DNA from 2 places in the Paenarthrobacter ilicis genome. Region 2 is predicted to be linked to the other one. Evidence: riboswitches for the same ligand, from Rfam matches in the RefSeq annotation. Region 2 holds a riboswitch; the other holds the start of a gene.

Region 1 (7,355 bases), 2.9 Mb from region 2:
TGCTCCCGGGCCAAAGCCTCAACCTCGGCCATGTCCACGGTGTGCGTATCCTCGCGCACCCCGTACGGGACCACGTTGTAGAGCTTGCCGGAGAAGTTGATGCGCATGCCGTGCGTCAGGTGCCCGCCGTGGGCGAGGTTCAAACCCATGATGGTGTCGCCGGGCTTGATCAGCGCGTGCATCACCGAGGCGTTGGCCTGCGCTCCGGAGTGCGGCTGCACGTTCGCGTACCCGGCCCCGAACAAGGACTTCAAGCGGTCGATCGCGAGCTGCTCCACCACATCCACGTGTTCGCAGCCACCGTAGTAACGCTTCCCCGGGTAGCCCTCGGCGTACTTGTTGGTCAGCACCGAACCCTGTGCCTGCATCACGGCAACCGCAGTGTGGTTCTCCGAGGCGATCATTTCCAAGCCATCGCGCTGGCGGCCCAGTTCGTCGTCGATCTTCGCCGCGATCTCCGGATCCAGCTCGGACAGCGGGGCATTCAACGACCCCGACACAACCTGCTGGTAATGGTTCAACGTTTCAGCGTTCACAGTTCTCCTCCATTGGTTGCTGCATAATCTTCAGCGCTCATCAGCGGCCCTTCGTCGGTGGCAGCCACCTTGAACAGCCAGCCCGCACCGTAGGGATCGTTGTTGATGAGTGCGGGGTCGCTGACAACAGCGTCATTGATCCCAGTCACCTCACCGGTCACGGGCGAGTACAGATCGGATACCGATTTAGTGGATTCAACCTCACCGCAGGTCGCCCCCGCGGTCACAGAAGAACCAATCTCGGGCAGGTCCACGTACACAATGTCCCCCAGGGCGTCGGCGGCCACCGCAGAGATACCGATCCCCACGGGACCGTCCCCCTCAGCGGGGGCAACCCATTCATGCTCGGCCGAGTACTTCAGCCCGGCAACTACTTTGCTCATTTCGTTCCTGTCTTCTGGTTCGCTTGTTTTTGGCGCCGATAAAACGGCAGCTGGACGACTTCGAACGGTTCGGCCTTGCCGCGCAGATCCACTTCAACGGTGGTGCCCGGGGCAGAATGCTCGACGTCGACGTACGCCAAAGCGATCGGGTATCCCAGCGTGGGGCTTGGCTGCCCGGAGGTCACCTCACCGATCAGGGAACCGTTCTTCAGGACCGCGTAATGCGAACGGGCGGCACGACGGCCAACACCCTTCAAGCCCACGAGCTTCTGCCCCAGTGCAGAGCCGACACCTGCTGCTTTGATCGCGGCCAGCGCATCCTTGCCAATGAAGTCACTGTCCTTGGTCAGTGACACCACCGAACCCAGGCCCGCCGTGTAGGCATTGATGTGCCGGGTCAGTTCGTTGCCATACAGCGGCATGCCCGCCTCCAGGCGCAGCGAATCACGGGCAGCGAGGCCTGCGGGGATCAGGCCGTGGCCCTCCCCGGCCCCAAGCAGCGCTTCCCAGAGACGTGGAGCATCCACGGCGGAGAGGTAGATCTCGAACCCGTCCTCGCCGGTATACCCCGTCCGTGCCACGAGCAGGTGCTGCGGCCCGCCGTCGAACGTCAGCGGAACCTCAACCGCAGCGTAGTACTTCAGCTCCCGCACCAAACCGTGGTCTTCTTCCGGGACCAGCGCCAGCAGAATCGCTTCCGCGGCAGGCCCCTGCACTGCGATCAGGGACGTTTCAGCAGAGGCATCTTCGACCATGACATCGAACCCTGCCGCGCGCTCCTGCAAGGCCGCGGCCACCGCAGCTGCATTGCCTGCGTTGGGGACCACCAGGTACTTGTCCACGCTTTCCTGGGGAGAAGGCCTGCGGTAGGTGATCAGATCGTCAATGATGCCGCCATCGGCATTGCAGATCAGGGAGTACTTGGCCTTGCCCACCGGGATCCCGGACAGTTTGCCCGCCAAGGCGTAGTCCAGGAACGCGGCAGCGTCGGGGCCGGTGACCCAGACTTCACCCATATGGGAGAGGTCAAAGAGGCCGGCTGATTTACGGACTGCGTGGTGTTCGGCGAGTTCGGACTCGTATTTAAGGGGCATCTGCCAGCCACCGAAGTCAGTGAAGGAGGCGTTGGCTTTTTTGTGCTGTTCGTACAGAGCTGTGTACTTGCCGGATTGCTGCCCGTCCGGGGCTGCTGCCAGCGCGGCGTCGTGCGCCGATAAGCCGCTCCGCGGGTGATGTGATTGAACGGTCACAAGGAACTCCATGATTCAGGCGCCTGCTTAAGCGCCACGATTGCGTGGGTTCCTCCCCGCTCTGTATTGGACCTGAGAGATTCCGCAGGGATGGTTTCCTGCTTGCACCGTCGGTGAGCCCGGTGACCCGGACTGCTTTCCAGAGTTGCCTACCCGCGGCGGTACATGGGCCTGAGAGATTCCTGGGGAGGATTTGCTCCTACGGCGCCTGACTGGATGTACCGGCAGGACTCTCCCGCCGCAGATCAAAAGCGTTGCATCACACTGGGTGACACGCTTCACACCATAACGGCTCCGCTCGAACAAGTCCAAAAACCATCCCTCCATCACATCCCACCCCCAATTCCCCATCCCTCCATCACATCCCGGCCTTAAACCCGAAACGCGGGGATGGTAGTTTGATGTCTGCTGAGGCAGACACCCGCACCCAAATCGGAGGACCATCCATGTTTAAGGGTTTCAAGGACTTTATTCTTCGCGGCAACGTGATCGAACTGGCGATCGCCGTTGTCATCGGCAGCGCTTTCACCGCGCTTGTTGCTGCTTTCACCAACAACATCATCAACCCCGTGATCGCCGCCGCCGGTGGCATGAACGCCGATGGACTCGGTTTCAAGATCTGGGACAACAACCCCGCTACGTTCGTCAACTTCGGCGCCGTCATCACCGCGCTGGTGACGTTTGTGATCACTGCGGCCGTGGTCTACTTCATCTTCGTAGCGCCCATGAACAAGATCAACTCCCTGGTCAAGGACCGCCTGGCCACCGAGGAACCCGAAGAAGAGCCGCTGCCGGCGGACACTGCTTTGCTGGCCGAGATCCGCGATCTCCTCAAAGCACAGGCAGCCGCCCGCGACTCCGGCGTTGTTCCCAACCCGGACAACGGCACCCTCCGTTAGGACTGCGGCGCGACTGCGCACCCTGAAAGCCCGGCGTTCTCACCTTGAGGACGCCGGGCTTTTGGGTTCAAAAAGGCGCCGGGCTTTGAACCGGGCTGGTCCTCAACCAACCAGCTGGATCCACAGACCCACACCGCGTTCCTTGACCACCATCCGGCGCTCCACAGCTCCCCGTTGGACCAGCCATAAAACGTCACCATCAGCAGTCACCGCGTCAACCACTCCTTGGTCCACCACGTGGTTGCCATGCCAGATCTGGACGGTATGGCCCACCAAGGACCTCCAGTTGGTCACCCGTTTTCCCTGCAGGGGCTCGAGCCTGATTCCGAACAGCGGCTCTCTTCTGTTGTAGTGCACCCGTTTGCTCCTCGCTGCCGGACCTCACACTTCCTTTAAAGGACAGGTGCCTGCGGCGGGCCGGACATGACGCTATTAACCAGACGGCGTGGGGAGGCATTGGTCACAGCACCGCAGCTGCCACACCCGGGGCTGCTTCTCCGTGGGGGTGTGGGGGTTCAGTTCAGCGCCTTCACCGCTCCCAGAACTTTGGTCAGCGAATCCTTGGCATCGCCGAACAGCAACGTGGTGTGCGGTTCATGAAGCAGCTCATTCTCGATCCCGGCGAATCCCGGGCGCATGGACCGCTTGAGGAACACCACTTGGCGGGCGTCGGCGACCTCCAGGATGGGCATCCCGTAGATGGGCGAACCGGAGGTGGTTTTGGCCGCAGGATTTACGACGTCGTTGGCGCCCACTACCAGCGCGACGTCGGTGGTCTTGAAGTCCGCATTGATGTCGCTCATTTCCTTCAGCGACTCGTACGGAACGTTGGCTTCGGCCAAGAGGACATTCATGTGCCCCGGCATGCGGCCGGCCACAGGATGGATGGCGAAGTCCACCTCGATCCCCCGGGCTTCCAACGTGGCTGCCAGTTCCGCGGCCGTATGCTGGCCCTGTGCCACAGCAAGTCCGTAGCCGGGGACGATGATCACACGCTGCGCGTAGCCGAGCAGCACCGCAACATCCTCGGCGCTGGAGGAACGGACCGGCCTGCTGCTCACTTCCGTGGACCCGGCCGTGCTGCCGCCTTTGAAGGCCCCGAACATAATGCCTGCCACGCTTCGGCCCATGGCGGCGGCCATGGCACGGGTCAGGATGGTGCCGGACGCTCCCACCAATGTCCCTGCCACCAGCAGCAATACGTTGCCCAGCACCAGTCCCGAGGCAGCCACGGCCAATCCGGTGAAGGCATTCAGCAGCGAGATCACGATCGGAACGTCGGCCCCACCCACCGGGAGGACCAGGAAGATACCGGCGCCTAGCCCCAGGAGCATTAAGACACCCGCCAAGACAAGCGAGCCGTTCAGGATCACCAGGACACCGGCCGCCACCGCCGCCAGCAGGACCACTCCCATGAGCACCGGCAGCCCGGGAAAGGTGACGGGCCGGGTAGTCATGAGCCCTTGCAGCTTGGCAAAGGTCACCGCCGAACCGGCGAAGGACACCGCGCCCACCAGCAACGTGAATACGATCGCCACACGAACCCACGTGTCCGCCGAGTGGGGAAGTTCCAGCAGCGCCACCAGAGCCGCTGCTCCACCGCCCACGCCGTTGAACAGGGCCACGAGCTGCGGCATCTGAGTCATCTGCACCCTGCGTGCCACCGGCGCCGCGACGGCCGAGCCCAACGCCATGGCCGCAAGAATCCACGGGATGTTGTCCAGCTTTACGGACAGGAACACTGTGGCAATGGCCAGCAAAGCACCGAACGCCCCCAGGAGATTTCCGCGCCGGGCAGTACGCGGCGAATTCAAGCCCCTCAGGGCCAAAATGAAGCACGACGCCGCCACCAGATACAACAGCGCCGTCCACGTTGGGGAAAGGAGTGTCACCGTCGCCCCTCCTCGCCGGAAGCAGGGGCCTGGCCCTGCTTGACTGACGGTGTGGCGGCTTCAGCGTTCGACGGCGGCTGTTGCCTTCCGCGGAACATCTCCAGCATGCGGTCGGTCACCACAAAGCCGCCCACGAGGTTGGCGGTGGCAAGGACAACAGCCAACAGCGCAACAACCAGCACCCACGGATCGTGTGCCTGCCCGGCCACGATGATGGCCCCCACCAGGATGATGCCGTGGATGGCGTTGGCTCCGGACATGAGCGGCGTATGGAGGGTGCTGGATACCTTGCTGACCACCTCAAAACCCACGAAGACGGCCAGCACCGTGATGGTCAGGAGACTGACGCCGTCCATCAGCCCGCTCCTTCCACGGGAACGGATTGCTGGTGGGCTGGCCCGGGATCGCCGGCGAGGGCCGCTAGTGCTTCCGCTGTGGGCGCGTGGACCACCTTGCCGTTGTGGGTCAGGCAGGTCCCGGACACCACCTCATCATCAAAGTCGGGGGCCACCACGCCATCCCGGGTCATGAGCGCCAGCAGGTTGGCAACGTTCTTGGCGTAAAGGCGCGATGCATCCGCTGCCATGGCCGATGCCGGATCCTTGAGTCCCACCACCGTGACACTGCCAAAACCTCCGCTGGCCGGGACTGAAATCTCTTGTCCGGGGATGCTTCCCTCTACGTTGCCTCCCGACTCCGCGGCGAGGTCAATGACCACGGAGCCCGCTTTCATGCCCTGCACCATGTCCCGGCTGACCAGGGCCGGGGCCCTCCTGCCAGGAACGGCCGCGGTGGTGATCAGCACGTCCGACTGGGCAACGTGCGGCGCCAGCAGTGCCCGTTGCAGCGCTCCCCTGTCCGCGCTCAGTTCGCGGGCGTAACCGCCGCTGGCTTCCGCCGTTTCCAGGTCCAGCTTGATGAACGTTCCACCCATGGACGCCACCTCATCTGCGGACGCCGGCCGGATGTCGTTGGCGGACACCCGCGCCCCGAGTCTCTTGGCTGTACCAATGGCCTGCAATCCGGCCACCCCTGCACCCAGCACCAACACCCTGGCCGGCGGGACCGTCCCGGCCGCCGTCATGTACAGGGGAAAGAACCGGGGCAGGCGAATGGCCGCCTCAAGAACGCAGCGATACCCGGCCACCAAAGCTTGCGAGGTGAGCGCGTCCATGGACTGCGCCCGGGAGATGCGGGGCACCAGCTCCATGGCAAACGCCGTGATTCCGCCGGCGGCGAGCGCCTGGACGGTAGCCGGCTCCGACGACGGCGACCCGAACCCGATGGACACTGCACCGCGGCGGAGGGCGGCCGCCGTCGAACGTTCCATGGGGCGCACGTGGCAGAAAACATCAAGGGAGCCGAGGTCCAAGGCCGCCACCACCGTGGCCCCTGCGTCCCGGTATTCCTGGTCGCTGTGACCGGCAGCGGAGCCTGCGCCGGATTGAATCTCGACATCGAGCCCCAGTGCGGTCAATTGCCGGACAGTTTCCGGCGTGGCGGCCACCCGCGACTCGCCCTCGAGTACCTCGCGTGCAACGCCTGCTTTCACCTGCCGCTCCTCTCCGGAACAGACCAGAACGTGGTTGCCACGAGTTTATGCACGCGGACGGGGCAGCGATAGGTACCGCGAGGTTTGAAAATGTTCGAATCATGGAATTCGACGGCGGGCGGACGGACCATGGATGGCAGGTGCCCTGAACGTGTCCGGAACGTCTCGGAAGCTACCACCCCCTGGACCCCCCCAACGGGATACTCAATGAGGAGACCTTCCATGTCCTTTTCCCTGAATCGCCGTCAGCTGCTTCAGACCGGCGGAATGGCCGGACTGGCCGCCGCGTTCGCTTCGATGTCCGCTGGCGCAGCCAACGCTGCCAAGCCTTTGACCGCTTCCGGGCCCCTGATCACTGACTTGGGGCCCGCCGTCGTGCAGTTCTCCCTCATGAGTTCACTCCTGGTGGGCGACACCGTGTACATCGGATCCCGCAACCTTAATCCCGTGCGGATCATCGGCTACCACCTTCCGACCGGACGGGTGACGTCGCGGACGGACCTGGGCTCGGGCTACAGCATCCAGGCCCTGGCCGCAGATCCCAGCGGGCGGTACCTCTACGCCGGCGTGCTCCGCGACGGCATGGACGGCCAACCGAACATCTACCGCTGGGACCTCAACACTCCGGCCTCCCCGGCTGTGGGTGTTGGCCAAACGGGTGACCGCGATATCAGGGCGCTCGCCGTGGCCCCTGACGGCAGGGTGTACGCGGCCGGCGGCGGACTCACCACCAACGCCCCGTCCCTGTGGGAATACGATCCCGCCACCAACGCAACCACCAGCTGGGGCATCCCGGACCCGGGGGCCACGATCGCCCAGGCCGTTGCCGCGACGGCAGCCTAC
Region 2 (7,355 bases):
GATTCTGTTTTGCAGGTCCTTTACGTGCTGGACGTCTTAGTGCTGTCGGCCGTCGATTTGGGTGTTCCAGATCAGGTGTTCTTGATCTTGGATGACCTTCCGGATCTCCCAAGCGCAGGAGTTGTTCCTTTCGTCGTACTCATTGGTTTTCTCCGCGGGTTCTCGGGCAGCTAATTGGGTTTCCCAGTCCACGAGCTGCTGGGTGATCCTGAGGTCGGTGACGTCGCGGATCATTTTGTCGATGGCCAGTGTTGCGTAGACCTGGGTGGAGGTAACGTCGAAGGGGTAGAGGTCGTTGTCTTTGTACAAGTTACGAATGACCGTCATCTGCTTCCGGTTCGGGTAGAACTCCCTAACAGATCTGCCATTGGCTTGGGTCCACTGGAGCACCGAGTAGGCGGCAGTGTATTCCTGGACTTCCGGTGGTGCTTCGAGCAGCGGGGGCGTGACACTCACACTTATGCTCTCGCTCCCTGTGCCACCAGTGGCGTAGGTGGGCGACGCAAGGACGCCGTACTCCTCCAGCCCTACACTCAACGACGCCGATGCAGGATAGCTGGCATAGCGTTGAACGCTCTTTTCGAACTCTTTCAACGCTTCGTCCCACGGTGTCGGCTTACGAAACGGTTGATACCCCAGCGAAGGATAAACAACGTCCGGGTTCGGGTTTGCAGAGCCCAAGGAATAGAGCGCATTCCCTAGGACGGGATCGTCAACCCGGGGGCGCTCAAGGTCCTCATATCCGGCTCTGGCCTCAGCCAAGGTGTACCTCTTGGCCCATGGCTCATCACCGGCTGGTTCATGGAGGGATTCGATAATAAACCCCCGCCCGTTCGGTACGTAAAAGTCCTCCTCGAATGGGTCAAGGCCTAGGTTCCTGCAGATATCAACCAATGTCTCGTGAGGGAAGCAGTCCAAAGGCCGCGGCAGTGAGTACTGCTCCGTGTCCTCAAGGTCGTACGGCTCTCCGTTCTCGCTGAACCGCCAGGGCTCGAAGTCTTCAAGACTGAGGCCTCTGCGGAAGCCGTTCTCGTTATAGACCGTCAGGTTCCGGCTTCCCCACCGTCCCCTTGCAGGCTCATCCGGCATGCGCTTGATGTTCTTCGGGACGTCCTCCACTTGGACTGTGGTGAGTCCGCGGGCTGCGGCGAAGTGTTCCCCTATGGGTCCCCGACTCGAGGTGTCGTGGGTGTTTTCCATGACAGCTGTCCACTCGGGGTTAGTGGTCTCCAACAGAAGCCAGCGCTGACCGTAGCCCAGCGGCAACAACTTACCCAGTAACTCCCTTAGAGTGCCCCGGTATTCAGTGATCCCGAAGCCAGGCGCCGGCTGGTAATGGCTCTCTTGAGCCCACTGCCTCCACTCAATGACGGCTTCATCAAGAGGCCGTTGAAGAAAGCCGATCGTGTTGGTGACCGGCGCCCATTCCCCACCAAGCAGCAGCTTGGCAGCAAGTTTCTGGGCAGGACTCTGTCGTGGTGGCATTTCGTGGGCTCCTCAGCAACATCATGAGAGTCAGGCGAGATTCAGCTGACGCTGAGAGCCTAATTTCGTAAAGCCTCCCACAACCCCCTTCGACGTCAGAAATACTAAAGTCGCGCTCTGGCAGGCTAATCTGCACGCCCGTAAGACGGTCCGCCACCGGGCGCCGTGCCGCCCAAGTTAACGTGCGTGAATCTTCCCGGCGTTCAGGGGTTCCCGGATTCCCGTAAGACCCGCCCGTAAAACTGCCCGGTGAAGGTGCCCTAAACGCTACACGCCTGCCCTGCAAGTAACGGGTGATTTTCACCGGCCCGCTTGCCATGAAAGATCACAGCAAACCTGTTGCGACGATCGGTGGAAATCGCCGTTCCCACATGGTGCCTGCTGCAACCTGGTGCCCCCGGTGCCCGGCGTGGTTGAGCTAATCCAGGCCCAGGAAGGTGCGGAGCGTCCGCAGGGAAACGGCACGTACCGCGGACAGTGCCCTGTGGATATTCGCGTCGCGTGTCAGTAATCCGAGGTCCCCAACGTCTCCGTCGGCGCTCTCCGCGGACGGCGGCGCCAGCAGGAGTTCCGTGTTGGCTTCGGCAGCGTGGTCGATGCCGGCCAGCAAGGCCACCATTTCGCGGCGATGGTCGCTGAAAAGTTCAGGCCACAAACCGGGGGGTGCGAGGTCAATCAGGGCAGGAAGGTTCACCTGGTCCGGGGCGTTCCATTCGGCGGCCAAGGCAGAGGCTTCTACCCCGCGGGCAAGGGATTCGAACCGGAAGTTCTCCAGGACTTTTTCGAGTTCGGACGCGGTGAAATCCAGCCGGTGCCAGTTGCCGGCCCGGAGGTGCAGGAGCTGGGTTTCGAGAAGGAAGAGCAGGAAATCCAGTTGTCTTCGTTGTCGCCACAGCGTTGCCGATAGCTCGTCCGCCCCCACGGTTCCCCAATTCATTTTATGGCCCACCAAAATTACGATTTGGCAGGGTTTATCTGTACTTCTGTTGAGCGTACACGCACAGCGCTTTTGAGGTGGTATGTTCACTGAATACGTAGCTGATTGGACGCCCCAACTGCGATGCTTTGATTGGTCTCTGGCATCGACCCAGCAGGAGGAAACCCGGTTGGCTCTTGACACTCCGGTCTCATGGGGGGACTCACTCTTGAATCGCGAACAGCGCAACGAGCTGGTGTTGCAGCACCTTCCGCTCGTTGGTTACCTGGTCTCTGACCTTTGTGCGCGCGCATCGCATTTGTCGCGCGATGATTTCGCTTCTGTCGGTGCCGTTGCCCTCATAACGTCTGCTGATTCCTTCGATCCGGACCTTGGCGTTCCTTTTGGCGCCTTTGCGCGGCGAAGGATCGTGGGCGCCTTCGCGGACGAGATGCGCGCGGGTGACTGGGCAACGCGGTCGGCCCGCAAACGGATCAAGGAAACCCTGGCTGTCCAGGAAACCCTGACCAGTTTGTTGGGACGGGGACCCAGCGTGGCCGAAATGGCATCAGCGCTGGGCGTCGAGCGGAGCCACGTTGAGGCCGCCTTGGTGGACGCGTCCCGGACGTTGACTTCCTTGGACGACGTCGTGGCGGACACGGTGGCGTCGCCCACCGACTCCCCGGAACACTCTGTCCTAGCCGACGAGCGCATCAAGTACCTCCGCGCCGCCGTCGACGCCCTCCCGGAAAAAATGCGTTTCGTGATCCAGGAGATCTACCTCGCGGGGCGGTCGGTGAAGGACCTCGCGGACGAACTTGGTTCTACGCATGCCGCCGTGTCCCAGCAGCGGGCCGAAGGCATTCGTCTGATGCGTGACGGCCTCGCGGCCCACTATGCGGACTCGCCAGGCCAGGCATTCGAACCTGAGTCGCGCATTACAGCCCGCCGTCGCAACGATTACCTCTCGGCATTGGCCACGGCAACCACCGGGGGCATTACCCGTGGCCTGGGCCTGGGAGCCTCACTCAACAACGCGGTGTAGGTCCGGCTGAGCGTTGGTTTGCCTTTGGGGCCTTAGGTCGCCTTGGGCACGTTGCGCAGCAGGATGGCCGCCAGCACTGCCGTGCCCGCCATCAGCACCAACCCGATCGCCGCCGTGATGTGGACGCCGGAATCGAAAGCGATGGTGGCCGCGGCGGTCAAGGCTTCGCCCAGGGGTGCGGACAGCGTGGACGCTGCGTCCACGGCGCCTGCGAGCGTTTCCTTGGACTGTGCGGCAACTTCGGTGGAGATGCCGTCCGGGATGATGAGGTTGTGCTGGTAGGACGCGGTGAGGATTGACCCCAGGACAGCCGTGCCCAGCAGCGAACCGAGTTCGTATCCGGTTTCCGAAATGGCCGAGGCCGCGCCGGATTTATCGGCCGGGACGGAGGCCAGGATGAGGTCATTGGAGATGGTTTCCGCCGCTCCAACGCCTACCGCCAGCACAGTCAGGGCCGAAAGCAGGAACAACGGTCCGTTGCCGTGGTCACCCACCATGGCCACCAGATAGCCCACGGCGCTGAGCGTCAGGCCACCGGCCACCACAAACCCGGGCCGCACGCGCTTGACCAGCGGGACCACCAGCAAACCGGCAACGACTGTTGCAAGGAGCGCTGGGATCATGGCGATGCCGGCTTCCATGGGGGACTGCCCTTCCACCAGCTGCAGGTGCTGGGCGAAGAAGTAGATGAAGCCCGTCATGGAGAACAAGGACAGTACGTTGGCAACGATTGCCGTGCTGAACACCGTGTTCTTGAAGAGGGTGACGTCCAGCATGGGGGAGTCAATCCGCTGTTGCCGGCGGACGAACAGGATGCCCATCACCAGGCCGAAAATCATGAAGGCTGCGGCCGAGGCTCCAAAACCGTGGACGGCCAGCTCCTTGATGCCGTAAACGAACGGCGCCATGGTGAAGACGGAGAGCGCGATGCTGGGAACATCAACGCGCCCGGGATGTGCATCCTTGGACTCAGGAATCAGCACCCGCCCGAAAGCCAGCAGCGGGAGCAGCAGGAACGCCGCAACCAGGAACACTGCGCCCCACCAGAAGTGCTCCACCAGCCACCCGCCGAAGATCGGGCCCAGGGCGGCGCCACCGGAGAACCCGGCCGCCCACACTGCGATCGCCAAGCGGCGGCGGTTGGGGTCAGTAAAGATGTTCCGGATCAGGGAGAGGGTTGAGGGCATCAGCATGGCGCCAAAAACACCCAGTCCGGCGCGCCCGGCGATGAGCCATTCCGCGGTGGGCGCGAATGCCGTAGCAGCCGAAACCGCAGCGAAGCCTGTGCTGCCGATCAGAAGCAGCCGGCGTCGTCCGATCCTGTCACCCAGGTTGCCCATGGACACCAGCAGCGCGGCCAATACCAGCGGGTAGGCGTCCACGATCCAGAGGAGCTGGATCCCGCCGACGTTCAACGAACGGGCGATTTCCGGCAGGGCGAAGGTCAATGCGGTGTTGTCCACCGCAACCAGCAGGACGGGGAACATCAGGAGTGCCAGGGCAAGCCAGTCGCGCCAAGGAGCGCGCGGGCCCATGGCGGGACGAGCGGACTGGGAGGCGTGGATGACAGACTGCGAAGGCATGTCATCAACTGTACCGTCCAGACGGTACAGTTTCAAATGGAATGCACAAACGCTATAGGGAATGATGGTTACATGCCACGGAAACCAGTCGCCAGGGACGCAGTCCTTGATGCATACGAGTCCCTGCTCATTGACGTGGGGGAGCGGGCAGCCACCCTGGACGCCGTGGCCAAAAGGGCCGGTGTCTCCAAGGGAGGCTTGCTGTACCACTTCCCCAATAAGGAAGCGCTGATCAGTGCCCTGCTGGAACGTTTGGATGCCCTGGGCCAGGAGGACATTGAGCAGATGAAAGCAGCCGAGGACGGGGCGGCAGCCTACTTCATCCGTTCCTCCGTGTGGGCGGGAACTCCCATGGACCGGGCGTTCGTGGCCGCCACCCGCCTGGCCGAGGTGGCCCATGAAGAAACCCGACGCCGGTTTGCCGGTATCCAGAAGCAGTGGTTGGACGTCCTTGCCGAAGACGTTGGTCCGGAAGTGGCGAAGGCCGTGAGCTACATGGGGGATGGGCTGTACTTCAACGCCATGTTCGAAAGTGGCCAGGAAGAGGGCAACAATCGGCGGGAGGCCGACGTCGAAATCCTGCTGGCTGTTGTGGAGCGCCTGCGGAAGTAGCGATTCATCCATTTGCCGCCGCGCCCGTGACATAGGACAATTAGTCATGTGGCGCGGCCAACACGGCGCTGCGTATAACTGAACAAGCCTTTGATCTGCGGCGGGAGAGTCCTGCAAGCATGTGATGCAGGCGCCGTAGGAGCAAATCCTCCCCAGGAATCTCTCAGGCCCACGCACCGCCGCGGCAAGGCAACTCTGGAAAGCAGTCCGCTCAGCCGGGCTCACCGACGGTGCAAGCAGGCACACCAGCCTGCGGAAACTCTCAGGTCCAATACAGAGCGGGGAGGAACCCGAGCCACTGCGGCATACCCAAATGCCGCCCAACCTATGGAGTTCCTTCGTGACGGTTAGTTCTGCCTCCACCACCTTCGTCGATCGGCACATCGGTGCCCGTCGCCAAGCCGATATTGACACCATGCTCAAGACCGTGGGTTACGGCACCGTTGACGCGCTGGTTGATACCGCGGTTCCCAACGACATCCGGCAGGACGTGGCGCTCACCCTGCAAAACGCCCTGAGCGAAGTTGAGGTTCTTGCCGAGCTCCGCAAGCTCGCCTCCAAGAACAAAACTGCCGTGCAGATGATCGGCCAGGGCTACTACGACACCGTGACGCCGCCGGTGATCCGCCGCAACATCCTGGAATCGCCCGCCTGGTACACCGCCTACACCCCCTACCAGCCGGAAATTTCGCAGGGCCGCCTCGAAGCGCTCCTCAACTTCCAGACCATGGTCCAGGACCTTGTTGGCCTGCCGATTGCCAATGCGTCCCTTCTGGATGAAGCAACCGCTGTTGCCGAGGCCGTGCTGATGATGCGCCGTGCCAACAAGAACAAGGCCGCGCAGGATGGCAAGACCGTCCTGGACGCCGACTGCCTGCCGCAGACCATCGCGATCGTGAAGGGCCGCGCGGAAGCGCTTGGCTTTGAGGTTGAGGTGGCCGATCTGTCCCTGGGCCTCCCCGAAGGCACCATCAACGGCGTCGTCCTGCAGCAGCCGGGTGTCTCCGGCCGCGTGTTCGACCACTCCGCCGTCATCGCTGAGGCGAAGGAACGCGGCGCACTGGTCACTGTGGCTGCCGATCTCCTTTCCCTGACGCTCATCACCCCTCCCGGTGAGCAGGGTGCCGACATTGCTGTTGGTTCCGCGCAGCGCATGGGTGTTCCGCTGTTCTTCGGCGGCCCGCACGCGGCCTACATGGCCGTCCAGAAGGGGCTGGAGCGTTCCATGCCCGGCCGCCTGGTGGGCGTCTCCAAGGACGACGCCGGCGTCCCCGCTTACCGCTTGGCGCTGCAGACACGTGAGCAGCACATCCGCCGTGAGAAGGCCACCTCCAACATTTGTACGGCACAGGCATTGCTGGCCATCGTGGCCTCCATGTACGCCGTCTACCACGGTCCCGAGGGCTTGAAGGCGATCGCCGAAACCGCCCACAGCCACGCCCGCACGCTCGCAGCGTCACTGAAGGCGGCCGGCGTCGACGTCCTCCATGGCTCCTTCTTCGACACCGTCACCGTCCGCGTTCCCGGCAAGGCTGCGGAGATCGTGGCCGCCGCTGAGGCCAAGGGCATCAACCTCCGGGGCATCGATGCTGACACCGTGGGTATGTCTGTTGATGAAACCACGACGACGGCGGTTGTCGCCGACGTTGCATCGGTCTTCGGCGCTTCGGTACTTGAGTCGGCGGATGGCTTCGCCCTGGAATCCTCCGTGGAG

Evidence for each region. A riboswitch is a leader RNA that binds a small molecule or an ion and turns the genes downstream of it on or off. The one in region 2 is predicted to bind glycine.
Region 1: it holds a riboswitch for glycine, as region 2 does, so the genes downstream of both, gcvT (glycine cleavage system aminomethyltransferase GcvT) here and gcvP (aminomethyl-transferring glycine dehydrogenase) in region 2, are expected to answer to the same signal.

What each region holds. Positions count from the first base shown of each region.
Region 1 covers NZ_JAFBCD010000001.1:3,796,745-3,804,099, forward strand. Annotated here, with positions in the region: gene glyA (serine hydroxymethyltransferase) at 1-536, opposite strand, end outside; gene gcvH (glycine cleavage system protein GcvH) at 533-919, opposite strand; gene gcvT (glycine cleavage system aminomethyltransferase GcvT) at 916-2,115, opposite strand; glycine riboswitch at 2,221-2,318, opposite strand; glycine riboswitch at 2,319-2,417, opposite strand; gene mscL (large conductance mechanosensitive channel protein MscL) at 2,616-3,068, shown strand; gene JOE60_RS17400 (hypothetical protein) at 3,171-3,362, opposite strand; gene JOE60_RS17405 (NAD(P)(+) transhydrogenase (Re/Si-specific) subunit beta) at 3,584-4,960, opposite strand; gene JOE60_RS17410 (NAD(P) transhydrogenase subunit alpha part 2) at 4,957-5,316, opposite strand; gene JOE60_RS17415 (Re/Si-specific NAD(P)(+) transhydrogenase subunit alpha) at 5,316-6,512, opposite strand; gene JOE60_RS17420 (hypothetical protein) at 6,735-7,355, shown strand, end outside.
Region 2 covers NZ_JAFBCD010000001.1:910,379-917,733, forward strand. Annotated here, with positions in the region: gene JOE60_RS04325 (hypothetical protein) at 37-1,485, opposite strand; gene JOE60_RS04330 (flagellar protein FlgN) at 1,904-2,422, opposite strand; gene JOE60_RS04335 (sigma-70 family RNA polymerase sigma factor) at 2,631-3,446, shown strand; gene JOE60_RS04340 (MFS transporter) at 3,479-5,029, opposite strand; gene JOE60_RS04345 (TetR/AcrR family transcriptional regulator) at 5,102-5,641, shown strand; glycine riboswitch at 5,733-5,830, shown strand; glycine riboswitch at 5,832-5,928, shown strand; gene gcvP (aminomethyl-transferring glycine dehydrogenase) at 5,982-7,355, shown strand, end outside.